3 regions of the Paenibacillus beijingensis genome follow, and region 2 is predicted to be linked to each of the others. Evidence: riboswitches for the same ligand, from Rfam matches in the RefSeq annotation. Region 2 holds a riboswitch; each other region holds the start of a gene.

Region 1 (5,729 bases), 430 kb from region 2:
AGGCACAAACATCTCCAATTTAAGATGGTGGGCCTTGCCTTTTCATCATATTGGTAGATGATGGTACAATAGTTAAAGATAATTGAATCTTGGGTGGCCGTGGGATCCCTTCGAAAGGAGGTGATACCATAAAGTATGAAAACACAATTGGATGACATCATCCGGAAAGGGATTATAGAAATATAGATTATAGATCGAATGAAAAAACGGCAATTTATCATTTCTATGAGAAGCTTCTGAAAATTAAAGATCTGTTAAAGCGTTCGTATTACCAAACAAATATTATTTAAGGAGAATATTTATTGTTTCCTTCAATTAAATCTTTTCAAAAACACGCATTAGGTATTCCTTTTATTGCAATTGTTATATTAATTCAAGTTATTCCATCGCTTCTTGCTGTTCTATTAGGTATATTTATTTTGCTCCTTTTTTTGAATAAATCATTCCGAACTCATAATATTTATATCACATGTATGATGTACATAAATGGATTTTGGATTTCAGATTATTTAAGTTCGGTAGTTTTAGATTCTGCCTTGTCCACAGAGTGGAGAGTGATTTTATCAAGAATGAGTCTTATTGGATTTATCCTGCCATTCTTCATCATGAATAAATTGAATAGAACCGAAATTAATTATCTGTCGGTTGGGTCGTTTCGTAACACGATTTACTTTCCTTTCATTTGGAAGGGGTTGTTCAAGGATCCGATTTGGAGATTTCTCATTATTTCTTCAAGTATTATTATAATTTCATTTAGTTTTGTCATTGATTTTAATCAACCGGACCTTATTTTATTGCTCATGTGTGCAGTAATGTTTTCAGTAGTCAATTCCATATTGGAAGAAATATTATGGAGAGGGTATATACTTAGTAGAATTGTAAGCCATTTTGGTGAGAAATATGGACTTATTATTACGAGTGTAGGATTTGGTTTTTATCATTACTCATTAGGAATTCCTTGGTTAGTCTGTGCGCTTTTTTCAATTTTCGGCATGATTATGGGTGGAGTTGCGATAAGGGCTCAAGGTTTATTGCCTACAATTATGATGCATTTCTTGATGAATATCATGTTTGTATTAATTGGCATTATTTTTTAGTGATTAAGAGAGACACACGCGCGAATTGTACGAATCCTCGGTCATAATCATCTTTTGATGTGCCGACGCTGCGCGGAGTTTGGGCGTCTGCTCTATATTTGCATGACGTCAGTGCAGCAACGAGCCGCTTACTCTAAGCTGAGGAAGCGGCTCCATTCTATTGATTTCTGTTTCAAGGAACACAGGGGATTATTGGATGTGACAAGATATTGATTATATTGCGGGAGATTTTTGGCAGTGGAAAAAGAAGGTTGCGGACAGTAACTTAACCGTTTGTTAAGATGGAAGCGACTTGAATTCCAATGAACGAATGAATGGAGAACCCGATATGAAAAAGGGAATCGCCATCATGCTGCTCGCCGCTTTGTGCCTGTTGCAATATATACTGCATTCTACCCCCGACCAGGATCCTTTTCTAATCACGGATTACAGCCGGCTCCATCCGGTTAAGGTAGAGAAAATCGTCAGGGGCAGGGAAGAGAAGCAGCTGATTGCTCTGCTGCATGAAGCAAAGGCAAGGAAATTGACCGTCTCGATCGCAGGACAGCGGCACAGCCAAGGCGGCCATACTTACTATAAAGACGGCATTGTCGTCGACATGACTTCTTTTAATAAAATTTTGTCCGTCGACCCGGCAGCGAGAAAGGTACGAGTGCAGGCAGGGGCGACCTGGAAGGATGTTCAGGATGCCGTTAACCCGTACGGCTTATCCGTGAAAACGATGCAATCGCAAAACATTTTCACTGTAGGCGGCTCCATCAGCATTAACGCTCACGGTCGGGATATCCGCAACGGTTCGTTGATCAAAAGCGTCGAGTCGTTCCGGCTGCTTACCGCAGACGGCCAAATTCGACAGGTCAGCCGTACCGAAAATGCCGATTTATTCCCGCTGGCATTGGGCGGATACGGGCTGTTCGGAATCATTTTGGATGTCACGCTGACTTTGACGGAAGACGAGGTTTATCGGGTATTGACAGAAGAAACGGATGTCCATTCATATGCGGACTACTTCCAAAAGTCTATTCAGGGCGACCCGGATATCCATCTTCACATTGCCCGTATTTCCGTAGCGCCCGACGGTTATCTCTCCGATATGTATGCCATCAACTACCGCGTCGACCAAACCATCACGCTTAACGAACATAATCAGTTAAAGACGCGGGAGGAATGGGTAATCCCGACTAAGCTTATCTTTAACTTGAACCGTTCGTTCGAATGGGGCAAAAAAGTGCTGTGGTCGATGCAAAAAGCATACTTCGCCAAGCAGCAGAATGCCGTATTAAGCCGCAACAATGCGATGCGCTCGGAGTCGAAGTTCATGGAGTATCATGAAGCGGGGAAAAACGACTTGCTGCAGGAATATTTTATCCCGATTCGGGAATTCTCCGGTTTTGTCGAAGATCTGAAGACGGTGCTGACTCAAGAGCATTTGAATCTGCTGAACATTACGGTCCGGTATGTCAACCGCGATCAGGAAGCGAAGCTGTCGTATGCAAGAGATGATATGTTCGCGCTTGTATGTCTTTTTAACGTTCCGCTTTCGGATGCGAAACAGGCCACGACCCGGCGAGGGATACAGCGAATTATTGATGAAGTTATCCGTCATCAAGGCACGTATTATTTGCCTTACGTCGGCTATCCGACTTTGGAGCAGTTTCGGGCAGCGTATCCGGAGAACAAAGCTTTCTTCGCAAAAAAGGACGAATACGATCCGGATCATCTTTTTATGAACCATTTCTTTGAACAGTATAGAGGGGACGAAACGTAGTGGAGATCAAGTGGCTCATCCGCTCCCAAAGCATCGTGACGCTGGCAGCCGGTATGATATATCCGTATTACCTGTTGTTTCTCAAAAATCTCGGAAACAGCTACTCGAAGTACGGGCTCGCGTTCGCCGTATTTACAATCAGTTCGGCACTTGCATCCCAATGGCTTGGAGCAAGGCTCGACCGGTATGGCCCGCTAGTGCTGGTCTTGAGCTCGCTAGGAATGACGGCGGCCATGCTGGCTTTTCCGTGGGTGGGCTCCTACTTCTGGGTAATCGTGCTGCAACTGCTGATGGGCACCTGCAGCGCCATGCAAAAAATGGGGGAGCGCCTGCTGCTAGCCGATGGGAGCCAGTCCGGGGTACGCGGACCCGTTCTAGCAAACTACCAGTTCTGGACGTCGGTTGCTTCAGGGTTTGCCGTCCTGATCGGCGGTTACCTGCTCGATTGGTTAACGATCAATGCCCTGTTCTACACGAGCGCCTTGCTCTACGCGGTTAGCTCGTGGGCTGTGTGGAAGCATCGGACAGGTTCAAGGCAATGAAGCTTTGCAACGAATACTCTGTCGAAGCGATAAGGAAATATAGAGTAGACGAAATGATGAACAATATGTTATAGTTCAAATTATTTGCACATATTTTATGGAACCAGGTGTCGAGTGGAAGCATTCGACTTAATAGGGAAACCGGTGAAATTCCGGTACGGTCGCGCCACTGTAAGCGGGGAGCTGCTCTATTGCCACTGTTTCAATGTTTGAAATGGGAAGGCTGTGAGCACAAGCTATGATCCGCAAGTCAGGAGACCTGCCTGTTCTATCAACACCATTGAACCTACGCGTAATAGGGAGGTGTAAGGCAGCAACTTGCGGGTGTGAGGTATGCCGTTAATCGGTTTGCCGATCGGAAGGCCCCTTGTTCATTTCCTTATACTAGTTCTGTTCGTAGGCATCTCCAATGGGGGTGCTTTTTTTGTTGCATTCCTAGAAGGGTGTTGTTTGTTCAGGGCAGCGGATTGCGAAATGATTGTAATGGATAGGGGGAGCGTTATGGCTGAAACAAAGGGCAAGCTGCTCATTATCGGATTTGGGCCTGGAGCATTTGAACATATTACGGAGCGGGCGCGGCAGGCGATCGAGGAGAGCGACGTTATTATCGGCTACAACACTTACGTCGATCTCATTCGCGGGCTTTTGACCGATCAGGAAATTGTGCGGACGGGAATGACGGAAGAAGTTAGCCGTGCGCAGGAAGCGGTACGTCAGGCAGAGATGGGAAAAAAAGTCGCGGTCATCTCCAGCGGCGATTCCGGGGTATACGGCATGGCCGGACTCGTCTACGAGGTGCTGATCGAGAAAGGCTGGAAGCCGGCATCGGGCGTAGAGGTCGAAGTTGTTCCGGGCATTTCTGCGATTAATTCATGTGCTTCGCTTCTTGGAGCACCTGTGATGCACGATGCGTGCACGATCAGCTTAAGCGATCATTTGACACCATGGGAGACGATCGCAAAGCGGGTGGATGCGGCAGCGTCCGCTGATTTTATTATTGCGCTGTACAATCCGCGAAGCGGGAGACGCACCCGCCAGATTGTGGAGACGCAGCGCATCTTGCTGAAATACCGTTCGCCGGAAACGCCGGTCGGTCTCGTCAAAAGCGCTTATCGTGACCGCGAGCAGGTGATATTAACGACGCTCGGCTCCATGCTGGACCATGACATCGGGATGCTGACGACGGTTATCATCGGCAACTCCACGACGTCTGTTTATCAAGGTTTAATGATAACGCCGCGCGGTTACCAGCGTAAATATACGCTGCAAACGGACGAGCAGCCGCTTAAGCCTCATGAGCGACTGCGCACGGAGGCGGAGCCATGGTCGCTAAACGCCCGCGAGGAAAAAAAGGACATGCGAGAAGAGGCGGATGAACCTGAAGTGGTCGAGGCGGCGCAGGCGGTACGGACCAGCGTGCCGGAGGCTCCGGTTGCGCTGGCGATGGAGGCTCTTGGCGCATTGGAGGCAAAAGGCATCATACAGGGCGGATACGCAGTCCATGCGAAGTCGCAGCCGCCTGCCCGCCGGCAGGTCGCCGTTTTCGAAGTGGGCGTTGCGCCAGGCATCGCGAACAAAAAGTTCAGCGCCCGGCAGATGGCGCTGCTCGCAGAGCTTGCAGGCGATAAAGGGGAGATGGAATATACGCCCCATCATCAAATTATTATCCGGGTGGAAACGGAAGATCCGGCGGATATCGTCGCCAGGCTGAAGGCGCAAAAGCTGCTTGTGTTTCCGATCGGGGACGTGGCGCAGATCAAAGCGTGCGATTTTTGCAACCTGGAAAAAGACGAAGCGATCCCGGTCGCGGAGGAGCTGAACAGGCTGATCGGTGGGTTGAAGACGCCGAAGGAATTCAAGATCGGTCTAAACGGATGCGGAATGGCTTGTTACGGAGCGGTACTTGAGGATATCGGCATCGTGTACCGCCGCGGGGCGTACGACTTATTCCTGGGCGGGAAAACGATCGGACGCAACGCGCATGCGGCGCAGCCGGTGGCGGAAGGCATTTCGGCGGAAGAGATTGTACCGACGGTCGAGCGGATTTTCCGGCAATATGCCGAGCAAGGGCATCCGAACGAGCGGTTTCATAAATTTTTCAAGCGCGTCGGCATGATTACAGGATTCGAGCATCGGGATTTCGTACCCCCCGTTGCAGTAGATGCCGTTTGCGGCGATTAATGAGGGGGAATGGAAATGGAAGCAATTTTGCTCGTTGGCCATGGCAGCCGGGATCCGGAGGGAAACGAAGAACTGCTGCGGTTTGCGGAAATGGTGCGCACTAAGGCTCCGCAATTTTTAATCGAAACGTGTTTTTTGGAA
Region 2 (5,729 bases):
TTGGTATCCGAACAAAATTAAAAATGCTGCCCCCACCGAACAGCCGGAAGCGACTCCAAGCGTGAATGGATCGGCCAGCGGATTGCGCAGGACGCCCTGAAATCCTGCTCCGGCGAGGGCAAGTGCGGCGCCGATCAGAATGGCAAGCATCACTCTGGGCAGCCGGATTTGCAGCACGATGGCCTCTTGGCCTTCGTTCCAACCGTCGGCTGCGCCTCCAAACAATCGACTCGTCAAAATGCCCCATACATCATGAAGGGACATTCCGGCAGAGCCGAGAGAAAGACTGACAACGACAGAAAAGGCAAGGAGGAGCAAGCCTGCTCCTCCATAACCGTACAATTTGGCTTTGATGCCCATTTTATTTCACAAGGTCGGGATGAATCGCCTTTGCCAGATCGAGAAGCCCGTCCGCGAGGCGGGGACCGACACGGACAAGCGGATCCATCGGCACTTCCGCGAAGCGGTTGTTCTTCACCGCGTCGATAACCGACCAGCCCGCACGGCTCTTAATGCCGGGCAAAATCGGGTTACCGTCCAATTTCGGATATACGATCAGCTCCGGATTGGCCTTGACGATTTGTTCGGAGTTGACTTCGAACCAGCCGCTTTGGTCGCCGGCCACATTCGTACCGCCCGCCAGCGTCACCAGTTCATCCATAAACTCGCCTTTGCCGACCGTCCAGCCCGGCGAAAACTCCAGGTACACTTTTGTCTTCGGAGCGTCTTTCACCGCGTCCGTGACCTGCTGCTTCACATCTTTCATATGCTGCTGCACTTGTCCGGACTGCTCCTGTTTGTTCATGATGAGACCGAGCTGGCCGATTTTGTCAACCGTTTCATCGTACGTTTTCGGTGCGGACGCGTACACTTTAATGTTCAGCTGGCGCAGCTTTTCTATCGCTTCCGCATTCATCGTCGAAGAGGCGACAACGAGGTCGGGATTAAGCGCGGTGACGGCTTCCACATTCGTCTTCAAATCGCCGATTTTCGTTTTTTTGCTTGCCTCCTCGGGATAGTTGCTGTATTCGTCGACGCCAACGACTTCATCGCCCGCTCCGATCGCGAATAACGTTTCCGTTTCGCTCGGCACGAGCGATACGACGCGCTCCGGAGCTTTGTCAAACGTAATCTCCGTTCCCGATGCATCCTTGACCGTCAGCGGATACGCGGTCGTCTTGGCGTCCGCCGAATTGCCGGTTGCCGCTCCCGTACTTGGTTCCTCTGACGCGGCCGATTGGCTCGCACCGTTTGCAGGCGCCCCGTTCGTGGAGGCTCCGCTGCCGCTTTCGCCGCCGCTGCCGCATGCGGCGAGAAGCAGCATTACTGCTGCGATCATGATGGCAACCGATAATTTGAAGGATTTCATTGCTTGTTGTTTCATTTCTTCCAACACCCCTGTCTTTAATTTAAAACTTGAAGCAGAAACTTTTGAGCGCTGTCTTCATCTCCAACAGCGGTCAAAAGTTTCGCTGTGAAAATATTAAGGAAGGATCAGCATGAAACGTTATCCTTTCTTATATTTAAAAAAAGCACCTCCGAACGTGTCGGAAGTGCTTCCTGTCTACAGGAACAAAAGGTTTGCTTGTCCGGCGGCAACCATATCAAAATACAGGTTCCCTCAAAGCAAGCAGCCTCTCTCCGACACCACCCTAAATCCTCGTAGGTTACAGCGTCCTGAAACAGGCAGGTTTCCTGGCTTCAAGCTGCTGCCGTGCATGTCTTCCCGGAGTATGAAGCTCCAGTGACAGCATCTGTGCGCGGCATGTTCCGAAGATACGGCATGCTTAAAGACTGCCGAAGGCGGAACGCTTGTTACAGTGGCGGGTCCGTGCCGGAATTTCACCGGACTTCCCTTTTAACCGCTGCGGGCGAAAGCTACTGCTCCCGCGCTGCGGCACCTGTTTCCATGTTTATGAAAAAGATTCGTAGTAACTATACCATCCCTTCCCCGGCTTGTCTATCCTTATCCGCAAAGCTTGCGCCGCGCGTGCCCGCTGCCGCATCATTCTGCCGAATTCTCCTTCAGCTTGCGGTCAATCAAGCGGCCGAGCCGCAGCGCGTTGCAGACGACCGACAGCGAGCTGAGCGCCATCGCGCCTCCGGCCATCCACGGCTGAAGCAGGCCGCAGACCGCCAGCGGCACGATCATCATATTGTACAACAGCGCAAAGGCCAGATTTTGCCGGATATTGCGAAGCGTTAGGCGGCTGATCGCGATTGCCTGGCAAATGCCGGTCAAGCGCGGCCGCAGCAGCGTCAGATGACCCGCCTCCAATGCCGCCCGGGCTCCGCTTCCGAGCGCGAAGCCGACATCGGCGGCAGCCAGCGCAGGGGCGTCGTTCCAGCCGTCGCCGGCCATTGCCGTGACGCGTCCCTCCCGCTTCAGCGATTCCACCAGCGCAAACTTCCGCTCCGGCGTCATCGACGCATGCACGGACCCGATTCCGGCCGTTTCCGCCGCAGCCAGCGCCGGCGCCTTGTGGTCGCCGGTCGCAAGATGTACGTCAAGTCCCGCCTTTCGGAGCCAAGCTACCGCCCGTTCCGACGAGTCTTTTACTTTATCCGAAAACGCGAATGCGCCGAGGCATCTGCCGTCAGCGGCGACATAAAGCACCGTTGCGCCGGCATCCTCGTGCTTCCGTGCGAATAACTGCAGCGCCTCCAATCCGGTCCACTGCTGATCTTCCATAAATTTGGCGCTGCCAATGCCGATCTGCCGGCCCTCCACTTGAGCGGTGATCCCATATCCGGGCAGCTCGCGGATGCCGGTCGAGGAAGGTGGAACGAGTCCGCGGCTTGCTGCCGCATCGACAATCGCCTTCGCGAACGGATGCGGCGAAGCGGACTCCGCAGCCGCGGCCAAGCGCAGCAAAGCCGTCTCGCTTACCGCCAGCGGCTTCACAGCGCTCAGATTTGGCTTTCCTTCGGTCAAGGTGCCCGTCTTGTCCAGTACGAGTGTGTCGAGATGCGCCAGCCTCTCCAGCGCCCCCGCGTCCTTGACGACGATCCCCCGGCGCGCGAGCCTCCCGGAAGCGATGACCAGTGAGATCGGAGCGGCAAGGCCAAGCGCGCACGGGCAAGCGGCCAGCAGTACGGCCAGCGAACGGAGCAGGGCGCGGTCCGTCTCGCCGGGGGCAAACCAGAGCCAGTTTCCGGCAAACGTCAACACCGACAACGTAAGCATAGCGGGAACAAAAATTACGGATATTCGGTCCACCCGGCGCTGAACCGTCGATTTGGACGCTTGCGCCCGCTTCAGCAGCCCATGGATACGATCGAGCATCGTACCCGCCTGGACCGCTTCCGTACGGATGCGAAGCGTGCCGCCAATAAGCACGGTACCGGCCCATACTTCTGCTCCGGTCCGCTTCCGGACCGGACGGCTCTCGCCGGTCAGCAACGATTCGTCGGCCTCGGCCTCTCCTTCCAGCACGACGCCGTCGACCGGAATTTTGGCGCCCGCTTCCGCCATTACGTGATCCCCGACCCGCACCTCGGCAAGCGGGACGCTGCGCCTGGAGCCCGCGCGGACGATTACCGCTTCCTTGCTGCGCAGCCCGCCGTAGCCTTCGGTTTCGCGCAAGGCGCGCGCAGCGATGCGGGATTCCATATATTTGCCAAGAAGGAGCGCGGTAATAACGACAGCCGGCGTTTCGAAATAGACGGCAGGATGGCTCCCTGACGTCAAACGAAAGCCGCCGGATTCGCGAATAAAAGCAAAGACCATGTAATGACTGTATAAATAGGCGGCGGTAGTGCCGACCGCGACGAGCACATCCATATTGGCGGTCCGCTCGCGGAGAGCATTCCAAGCGCCGATATAAAATGGCATTCCGATACCGAACTGGATGACGGACGCAATTGCCAGCTGAAACCACAGATTGCGAAAAAGCGGCGGCATAGGAAGCAGGCCAAGCAGCGGCACATGGTCCGCCATCGACCAGAGCAGCGGCAAGCTGAATAAAGCGGAGACGATGAGCCGCATTTGCAGACGGGCAGCCTCATCGAAAGATACGCCGGCACCTTCGGTGCCGACCGCCCGAAAGCCCAGCTGTCCGATCCTCTCCACGATCCGGGCAGGCTGCTGCAACAGCGGGTCAAAGCGAATCCAAGCCATTCTGGAGGCGTAGCTGACGGAAACTTGGCGGACGCCGTCCATTTTTCCTAGCGCCCGTTCAATGCGAGCCGCGCACGCGGTGCAGCTCATCCCTTCGATTCGATAATCGAGCGATACGTCCCCGGCCTTATTGCTCACGTTCTCCCCCCGCTTTCCATATCGGCGTGTTGTCCCCTCCTCCACTATATGGCAGGCCGGAGAGTTCCATGAATGGCCGGGATAAGGATTGCCAATGAAAAAACTGGGATGTCGGCTAAAGCAGGGTTTTAGCGGATCACGTATAGCTCATACGATTTATAAACAAAAGAACCGGTCAAGGCGCTGCCCTTAAACGGTTCTTTTGCTTTGATGTCTACGTCCTGCTTCGTATGCAGCTTGTGAACAGGGGGAAAAATGCCCGATCTCAAGACTCACTTTCGGCAAGCCCCGAAGCAGGAACCGACAAGATCCTCGGAGAGGAACCAACGGAAACCCCGAGCAGGAAACAAGTAAATCCCGGCGAGGAAACGGCGCAAGCACTGAGAGGAAATGACGGATCCTGCTTTGTTATTCCCCGGTTGTGACCGGACCGTCCCAGGCCAGCATGCCGCCCAGCACGTTCACGACGGAGTAACCTTGAGCCGCGAGAAAAGCGCATGCCTTTCCGCTTCGGTTTCCGCTTCTGCATATGAGAACGAGCGGCTGAGTCTGTCCCTTCAGTTCATCGAGCCGCTCCTGCAGCTCGGACAGTGGAAGAAACTTCGCTTCCTTAATGTGGCCCTCGTTCCACTCTTCCTGTTCCCTGACATCGATCAGGTTGAGCGGCTCGCCTTCTTCCAGCTTTGTCCGCAGCTGTTCGGTCGTCATTTCGCTGTTCATCAAGTTTGTTCCCCTTCCAATTTCGTCTTGATTCGATGCTCGTACTGCAAAACCGCTTCATTGTTCACCCAGTCTCTGCTTTCACCAAGCTTGCGCAGCTGCAGCCGGCGTACAGACAGCGATCGTTCCAGCTCGGAACGCCTTCTTTCGTCATCTCTGCAGTGGTCGAGCAAATCCTGCAGCGTCGAAATTTCCTTTTTCAGCCGCTGCGCCTCCGGCAGCAGCTCCGCCCGCTTCATCATCAAGTATCCTACGCGCAGCTCCTCCGGAATATGCGATAAATCTTCCAAATCGAGCGGCTTGCCGGCGCCTGAAAGACGGTCAAACTCCCCGCGCTCCATCGCTTCCTTGATTTTCTGTTCCGCCAAAATCGAGAACAGGTCCATTTGCCGCACCTCCAGACGATTCGCAATTTACGATCCAGAAAACAAATCCAACCATTTGCCTAGTTGAATTGTACCTTCCGCCAGCCGCCGCGTCCAGAGCGGAAGCTTCCGGAACAGATGCGCAACTTACAATCTCGCCATTCCGCAATAAGCCGGCGAAACGGTGCAAAGTGAGCAGGGTCATCGAAAAAAAAAGCCGTTTTCCGAAACGGAAACGGCCGCTTGCTTGCTATGCCAGACTGCTTATAACTAAAGGATTAAATAACTGCCGGAAACGCCTCGATTTTAAATCCGTACTGCCGTACCGCTGACGGCCACCATCAGCATTCCTTCGCGGACCACTTCGTAATCGATGTCGATGCCGA
Region 3 (5,729 bases), 1.8 Mb from region 2:
GTCCAAATCGTCATCCACGCCCAAATCGCCGCTTGCACGAGCGGGTGGGTCCAATACGACAGCACAACCATCACGGCGGCAAAGCCGGTCTTCCACATCGGCGACACGGATCTGAACCGGTTGCCATACGACAGCGTATCGATGCTTTTGATCATCGCTTGTCCTTGTTCGACGACTTGGACGATCTGCCTTTAAACAAGCCGATCACATAACCGATAAAACCGGCTCCGATGGCGGCCTGCAGCGCAAACAGCATGCTTTCCGTTTCCGCGGGCGGCTCAAGCAGCGGCGTGAACCACGGCTCGAAGGAAGGATTAATCTCCCTGATCATCTCCTCGGCAGCTCCATCCGCTCCTGTGAACTCTCCATTCACAAGCAGCAGCGGCAAAACGCCCAGCAAAATAACCGCAGCCACGATTAACCCGTTTTTGACCTTATTGTTCATTTGCTGCCAGCTCCTTTCATTTTGCGCTGCAGTAACGAAAGCTCATTTCCGCTGTACGATTGCAGCCAGTTCCAAACCAGCACCGTCAGCAAACCTTCACTAACGGCAAGCGGAATTTGAGTCAGGGCAAAGATGCCGCCGAACTTCGCAAACGAAGCGATAAAACCGCCGTCCGCGGACGGAAAAGCGGCTGCCAGTTGAATCGACGTCACGACGTAAGTCGACAAATCGGCGAGCGCCGCAGCGGTGAAGATCGACAGCTTTTGCTTGCCGGTCGATTTCATGATCAACGTATATACCGCATATCCGACCATCGGCCCCGCCACCGCCATCGAGAACGCGTTTGCTCCCAGCGTCGTCAAACCGCCGTGAGCAAGCAGCGTCGCCTGGAAAAAAAGCACGATCGAGCCGAGCACGCTCATCGGCAGCGGACCGAACATGACGGCGCCAAGCCCGGTACCGGTCGGATGCGAGCTGCTGCCCGTAACCGACGGAATCTTCAGCGCCGAAAGCACAAAGGTGAATGCGCCGGCCAGACCCAGCATCAGCTTCAGCTCCGGCGCTTCTTTCGTTAATTTGATGAGCGAGCGCACGCCCAACATAAAAAACGGAATAAATACGGCCCACCAGAACATCGCCCATGCCGGAGGCAAAAACCCTTCCATAATGTGCATCGCATAAGCGGACCGGGGCTCATTGACCCATAAATAACAAACAAAACCCGCGATCAGCAATACAGCCGATTTGTTAACCTTCACAACCATTCCTCCTCTTTATATTCACACAAAAAAAACCAATCCCGGCTTATGCAGGATTGGTTTGGGCACGCATGAACAGACGACAAAAAGAAGTTCCCGGTCGTCGGCAGCAACAAACGTACACCAATTCCTTTCCGCGAAGGTCAATATGGCGATACAAACTAGGTAGGTCTCCTGGCTTCAGATCGACGTTTTCTTTTGTCTTCCCCGGTTTTACCCAAGTGACGTTCGAAAAGAAAACTCCCTGTATACAGTGGCGGGACCGCTCGGGATTTGCACCCGATTCCCTGTTACCCTTTGCATCCGCAAAGGCACCTAGTTTATTGGAATATGATTAGCTTTTAATTAAAACTATCATTTCCCGTCGTTGACTGTCAATTGAGATTTCGAAAGAGAGACAAGCCGAAACGGCGATCGCGGTCTCAAAGGGCGTACCATTAAAAAAAACCCTGAGGATAACCTCAGGGTTATGAGTGCGGCAAATATTAAATCCAGGCTTTCAAATTGACCTGCTTGATGAAGTCTTCGCGGCTTTGCACTTCTTTCGACCCCGCATCGGCGGTCTCTTCGTCCGAAGACTTGACGTTCATAATGCGGTTGAACAGCTCCTCGTTGCGAGTGGCAAGCGCAAAGTCGATCAGCGCCTCGCGTTCAACCCGGTCGACTTCCTGTTGAATCAGTGCAGCCTCAAGCTCCACATCTTCGCCCGGCAGCAGAAAACTCCGGTTCGCAGACGGCACGCGCACAACATATTCAAATATGCTGTCCGCATTGCGGTCATAAGCGATAATATATCCGTACTCCCCGATCGGAAGGTTCTGTTCGAAATGATCGGCCACAATGACGACCTTTTCACCCAGCTTCAGCATCGTCTTCGCCCCCTATCCTTTAGCCGTTCAACGTCTGTCCAATCTTCAACAGTTATGATGGCTTCTATTAAATTTTACTAGAAAAACGGAGGGCAAGCAAATAACTCTTTACTTTTTTTTAAAACTACCTAAAAAACGACTCCCCGCGGCTATTCAAAGGGGAGCGGAACCAATACGAGACACGGTTTACGGCAATTTAATCAGACCGCGGGCAAGGCTCGTGAGCCGCTTCGGTTCCGAGGCTGTGACCAGCACCGTATCCTCAATTCCGACGACGCCTCTTCCCGGAAATGTAAATTTCGGCTCGATCGCAATGACCATCCCGGCCTCCAGCGGCTCATTAAAGCCGCGTGCCAATACCGGCCATTCATCCACTTCCAGCCCGATGCCATGGCCGAGAAATTTCGCCTGGTCTCTCCCGTATCCCATGAAATGATCCGTTAGTCCGGCTGCTTCCGCGCATTGAAGCGACGCGGCGTAAATATCGGAGGGGAGCGCTCCCGGACGCATTTGGCCAAGCGCCATGTCCAATATCGTTTCCGTGACACCGTAAGCTTCCGTTAAGTCATCGGCCAGTTCGCCAATAACGGCCGTTCTCGTCTGATCGATTACGTAACCGTCGATGCAGCAGCCTACATCGAGCAAAATCGGCTCGCCGCGGGCAAACCGTTTGCGGCTTACGCTTTGCGGGGCCGACGGTCCGAGGCCGCGGCCTCCGGCAGGCCCGTCAAAGGCGGCGGGCTCGGCCGCCGCCGCTCCCGAAGCAACCATCCCCGTCATCACCGCCTGATTGTACGCGCGCATCCGCATCAGCCCGATATGTCCCCGTTTGCGGATCTCATATTCGTAGCGGGCGATCCACTCGAGCTCGGAGACGCCCTCCCGCACATGCTCGAGACAATTGTGAAACGCTTCAGCCGCTACTTTTGCCGCAGCTTCAATCCGGCCGACTTCCCACGCCGATTTGACGGAGCGGACCCGCCTGATGAGCGCGGACCCGTCGAGCAGGGAAGAATTGCCGTGCGAATCTGCTTCGCCGCCGGCCGCAGCCAACATTTCCGAAAGCTTCTGGCAGATGGAAGCGGGCAGCACATCGAGATCGGCGGCAATGCGCCGCTTCCCGCCATCCCGCATAACTGCCGGGAAATCGGCTGTAAGCGTCTCGCCGAATTGACGGAACGCCCCGAGCGGACGAACGGCAATCGCCGCTTCCGCCTCAGCCCGCTTCACGCTCCGCCGTACGTAATAGAGAGGGTCATCATCGGCCGGAAGAAATGCGTAACCATTTTGCATGGAGCCGGTGAAGTACAGCAAATCAACATCCTGAGTAAGCAGCAAGCCGTCAAGGCCCGCTGTTTTCAGCTCCGCCTGCGCACGGGCGATACGCTCCTTTATTTCCGCTTCAGGGATCCGCGCTTCCCCTTGTATGTACTCGTTCATGCCGGCTCACTCCCGTTCTTCGTTTTCCCTTCATTACAACAAATTTCAGATCACATCGTCAAATGGGTGCGCGAAAAGACCGGGCCAAAGCCCGGCCGCTTTCAATCCTCGCTATTTCCGCCCGATGCTTTCGGCGCGGTCAGCCTATTGTAGAAATCGACGATTTTATCCTTATCGGCGGAATTGCGCAGTGCCATAGCGGAACGCGGATGCTCGCCTAACATGCCGGTGATCATATAAGGGATGATGTAGCCCCACTCTTCTTTCTCGCGGAGCGGAAACATATATTTCTCAATCATATCGAGCACCGGACCAAGGCGGTACTTTGAATTTTTCATCCGGGCAATCAGCAATTCCGTCGGGCAGTTGCCTGCGGCGCGTCCCATGCCGTAGACGGAGGCATCCAGCAGTTCAACGCCTTTATCCGCAGCCGCTACAGTGTTGGCGAATGCCAGCTGCAGGTTATTATGCATGTGCGCGCCCAGACGCTTGTTCGGCAGATGGGTTTGGAATTTCTCCACCAGGGCATTGATGTCGCTTGGCATCAGGCTGCCGTAGGAATCGACGATATAGACAACATCGACCACGCTGCTCGCAATCGCCTCGAACGCGTTCATTAATTCGTTCTCGTTCACGCCCGAGAGCGCCATAATGTTTAGCGTTGTTTCGTAGCCGCGGTCGTGAAACACCTGTACCAGCTCAAGCGCTTCATCCACCTGGTGAATGTAGCAAGCAACACGGATCAGGTCGAGAAGACTTTGCCCGCGCGGTAAAATGTCGTTCTCATCAACGCGGCCGATGTCGACGAGGGCGGACAGCTTCGTATTCTTTTTCTCAGGGATCACGGTGCGAAGGAATTCATCATTTAGAAACCGCCAAGGGCCTGCGGCGTCGGTATTTTTGAGCAGCTTCGGCGAATTTTTGTAGCCAACCTCCATGTATTCGATGCCGACTTCGTTCAGGCACTTGTACAGATGCTGAACGAAGCCGACGCTGAAATCCCAATTGTTTACAAGACCGCCGTCGCGGATCGTGCAGTCGACGATTTTAATGTGACTCGCTTTCGCATTCATAGACCTTAAGCTCCTTTTTGCAAGACAAATTATCTGATCCTGGCTGGAACGGCTTATCTGCTATTGCCGCGTCTGCGGACCGCCGGTTTTCTCAAATGCCGGCGTGGGAAGGCTTGCTTGGGCACAGGTTTTGAATTTCGTTTGATTCTCTTTTTTGATCCGCCTTTCAGCGGCCGGCGTATCTTCTTCGTGTTCGCTGCCGCTTTTCTTCTTCCGAGCGTTGACCTCTTCCTCGCTGTGCGGGAAACGATACGATTGCTTTTTGGCTGCGGCACCGGAATCAGGACCGTAACTTGCGGCTCCGGTGCTTGAATCGGCACTGGCGCCGGCGCGATTGCATGCTCCGAAGGCGCCTCGGGAGCGGTGTCCACAATGATTATCTCCGCTGCAGCCCGCTGCTCTCTGCCCAGATCTTCAATCGGAATCACGAGCGTTTCCGGTATCGAACTTGAAGCCGGTAAAGCTTCTGCAGATACGACCTCCGTATTGACCTCGGATACGACTTCAGGTACGACTTCAGAAGCTTCAGTCAGAACCTCAGATACGGCCTCCTTAGCCTCCTTAGCCTCCTTAGCCTCCTTAGCCTCCTTAGCCTCCTTAGCTTCCTTAGCTTCCTTGTCACCGCCGGAACAGTTCGACGCTTGATCTTTTTTCCGTTTGGCCGAACCTCTCTTTTTGAAAGTTTCCTGTTCACAGGTTTCCTTCTTGTCGGATTTCCGCTTCAGCGCTTTGATCTTCTTCGGTACGATTTCAATCGATACCGTCTCGGGCGCCTCAGCTTCCTTCTCCGCCATCCGTTGTTCGACGTCCGAAACAATTGGGACCGCGGGCGGCTCCTCTGCTGCGATCTCAGATGCCGGCTCCTTGACTTCGGCGGCTTCGAGCAGCTTCTCCGGAACGATTGCGTCCTCCGCCTCTTCCAGAGGCGTTTGATCAGCCTTTATCATCTCGGGCGCCGCGTCTTCTCCTTCTGTCGTCCTTTCCTTGATCTCCAAGTCTTCAATTTTTCTTTTTTTCAGCTCCTGCTGAATAAATTGTCTCCACGTCTCTTCCTCGTCAATGCTTGAAATCGTAACCGAAACGCTCCTTTCAGCTTCCCTTTCGCCGGCTTCCTCGTAATCGCCGGCTGGATACAACGATTGAT

What was found. Region 2 has a riboswitch for cobalamin ahead of VN24_RS21350 (ABC transporter substrate-binding protein). Riboswitches for the same ligand answer to the same signal wherever they lie in the genome.
Region 1: it holds a riboswitch for cobalamin, as region 2 does, so the genes downstream of both, cobJ (precorrin-3B C(17)-methyltransferase) here and VN24_RS21350 (ABC transporter substrate-binding protein) in region 2, are expected to answer to the same signal.
Region 3: it holds a riboswitch for cobalamin, as region 2 does, so the genes downstream of both, VN24_RS03445 (energy-coupling factor ABC transporter permease) here and VN24_RS21350 (ABC transporter substrate-binding protein) in region 2, are expected to answer to the same signal.

The regions. Positions count from the first base shown of each region.
Region 1 is NZ_CP011058.1:5,132,530-5,138,258, reverse strand. It holds gene VN24_RS23195 (CPBP family intramembrane glutamic endopeptidase) at 303-1,097, shown strand; gene VN24_RS23190 (FAD-binding oxidoreductase) at 1,426-2,865, shown strand; gene VN24_RS23185 (MFS transporter) at 2,865-3,407, shown strand; cobalamin riboswitch at 3,495-3,688, shown strand; gene cobJ (precorrin-3B C(17)-methyltransferase) at 3,909-5,588, shown strand; gene VN24_RS23175 (sirohydrochlorin chelatase) at 5,604-5,729, shown strand, end outside.
Region 2 is NZ_CP011058.1:4,706,450-4,712,178, reverse strand. It holds gene VN24_RS21355 (FecCD family ABC transporter permease) at 1-354, opposite strand, end outside; gene VN24_RS21350 (ABC transporter substrate-binding protein) at 362-1,384, opposite strand; cobalamin riboswitch at 1,669-1,920, opposite strand; gene VN24_RS21345 (heavy metal translocating P-type ATPase) at 2,006-4,258, opposite strand; gene VN24_RS21340 (rhodanese-like domain-containing protein) at 4,667-4,978, opposite strand; gene VN24_RS21335 (DnaJ family domain-containing protein) at 4,978-5,364, opposite strand; gene VN24_RS21330 (YbjQ family protein) at 5,650-5,729, opposite strand, start outside.
Region 3 is NZ_CP011058.1:718,935-724,663, forward strand. It holds gene cbiQ (cobalt ECF transporter T component CbiQ) at 1-155, opposite strand, end outside; gene VN24_RS03440 (energy-coupling factor ABC transporter substrate-binding protein) at 152-445, opposite strand; gene VN24_RS03445 (energy-coupling factor ABC transporter permease) at 442-1,203, opposite strand; cobalamin riboswitch at 1,351-1,537, opposite strand; gene VN24_RS03450 (hypothetical protein) at 1,689-2,072, opposite strand; gene VN24_RS03455 (M24 family metallopeptidase) at 2,259-3,512, opposite strand; gene VN24_RS03460 (aldolase catalytic domain-containing protein) at 3,614-4,585, opposite strand; gene VN24_RS27585 (CotS family spore coat protein) at 4,639-5,729, opposite strand, start outside.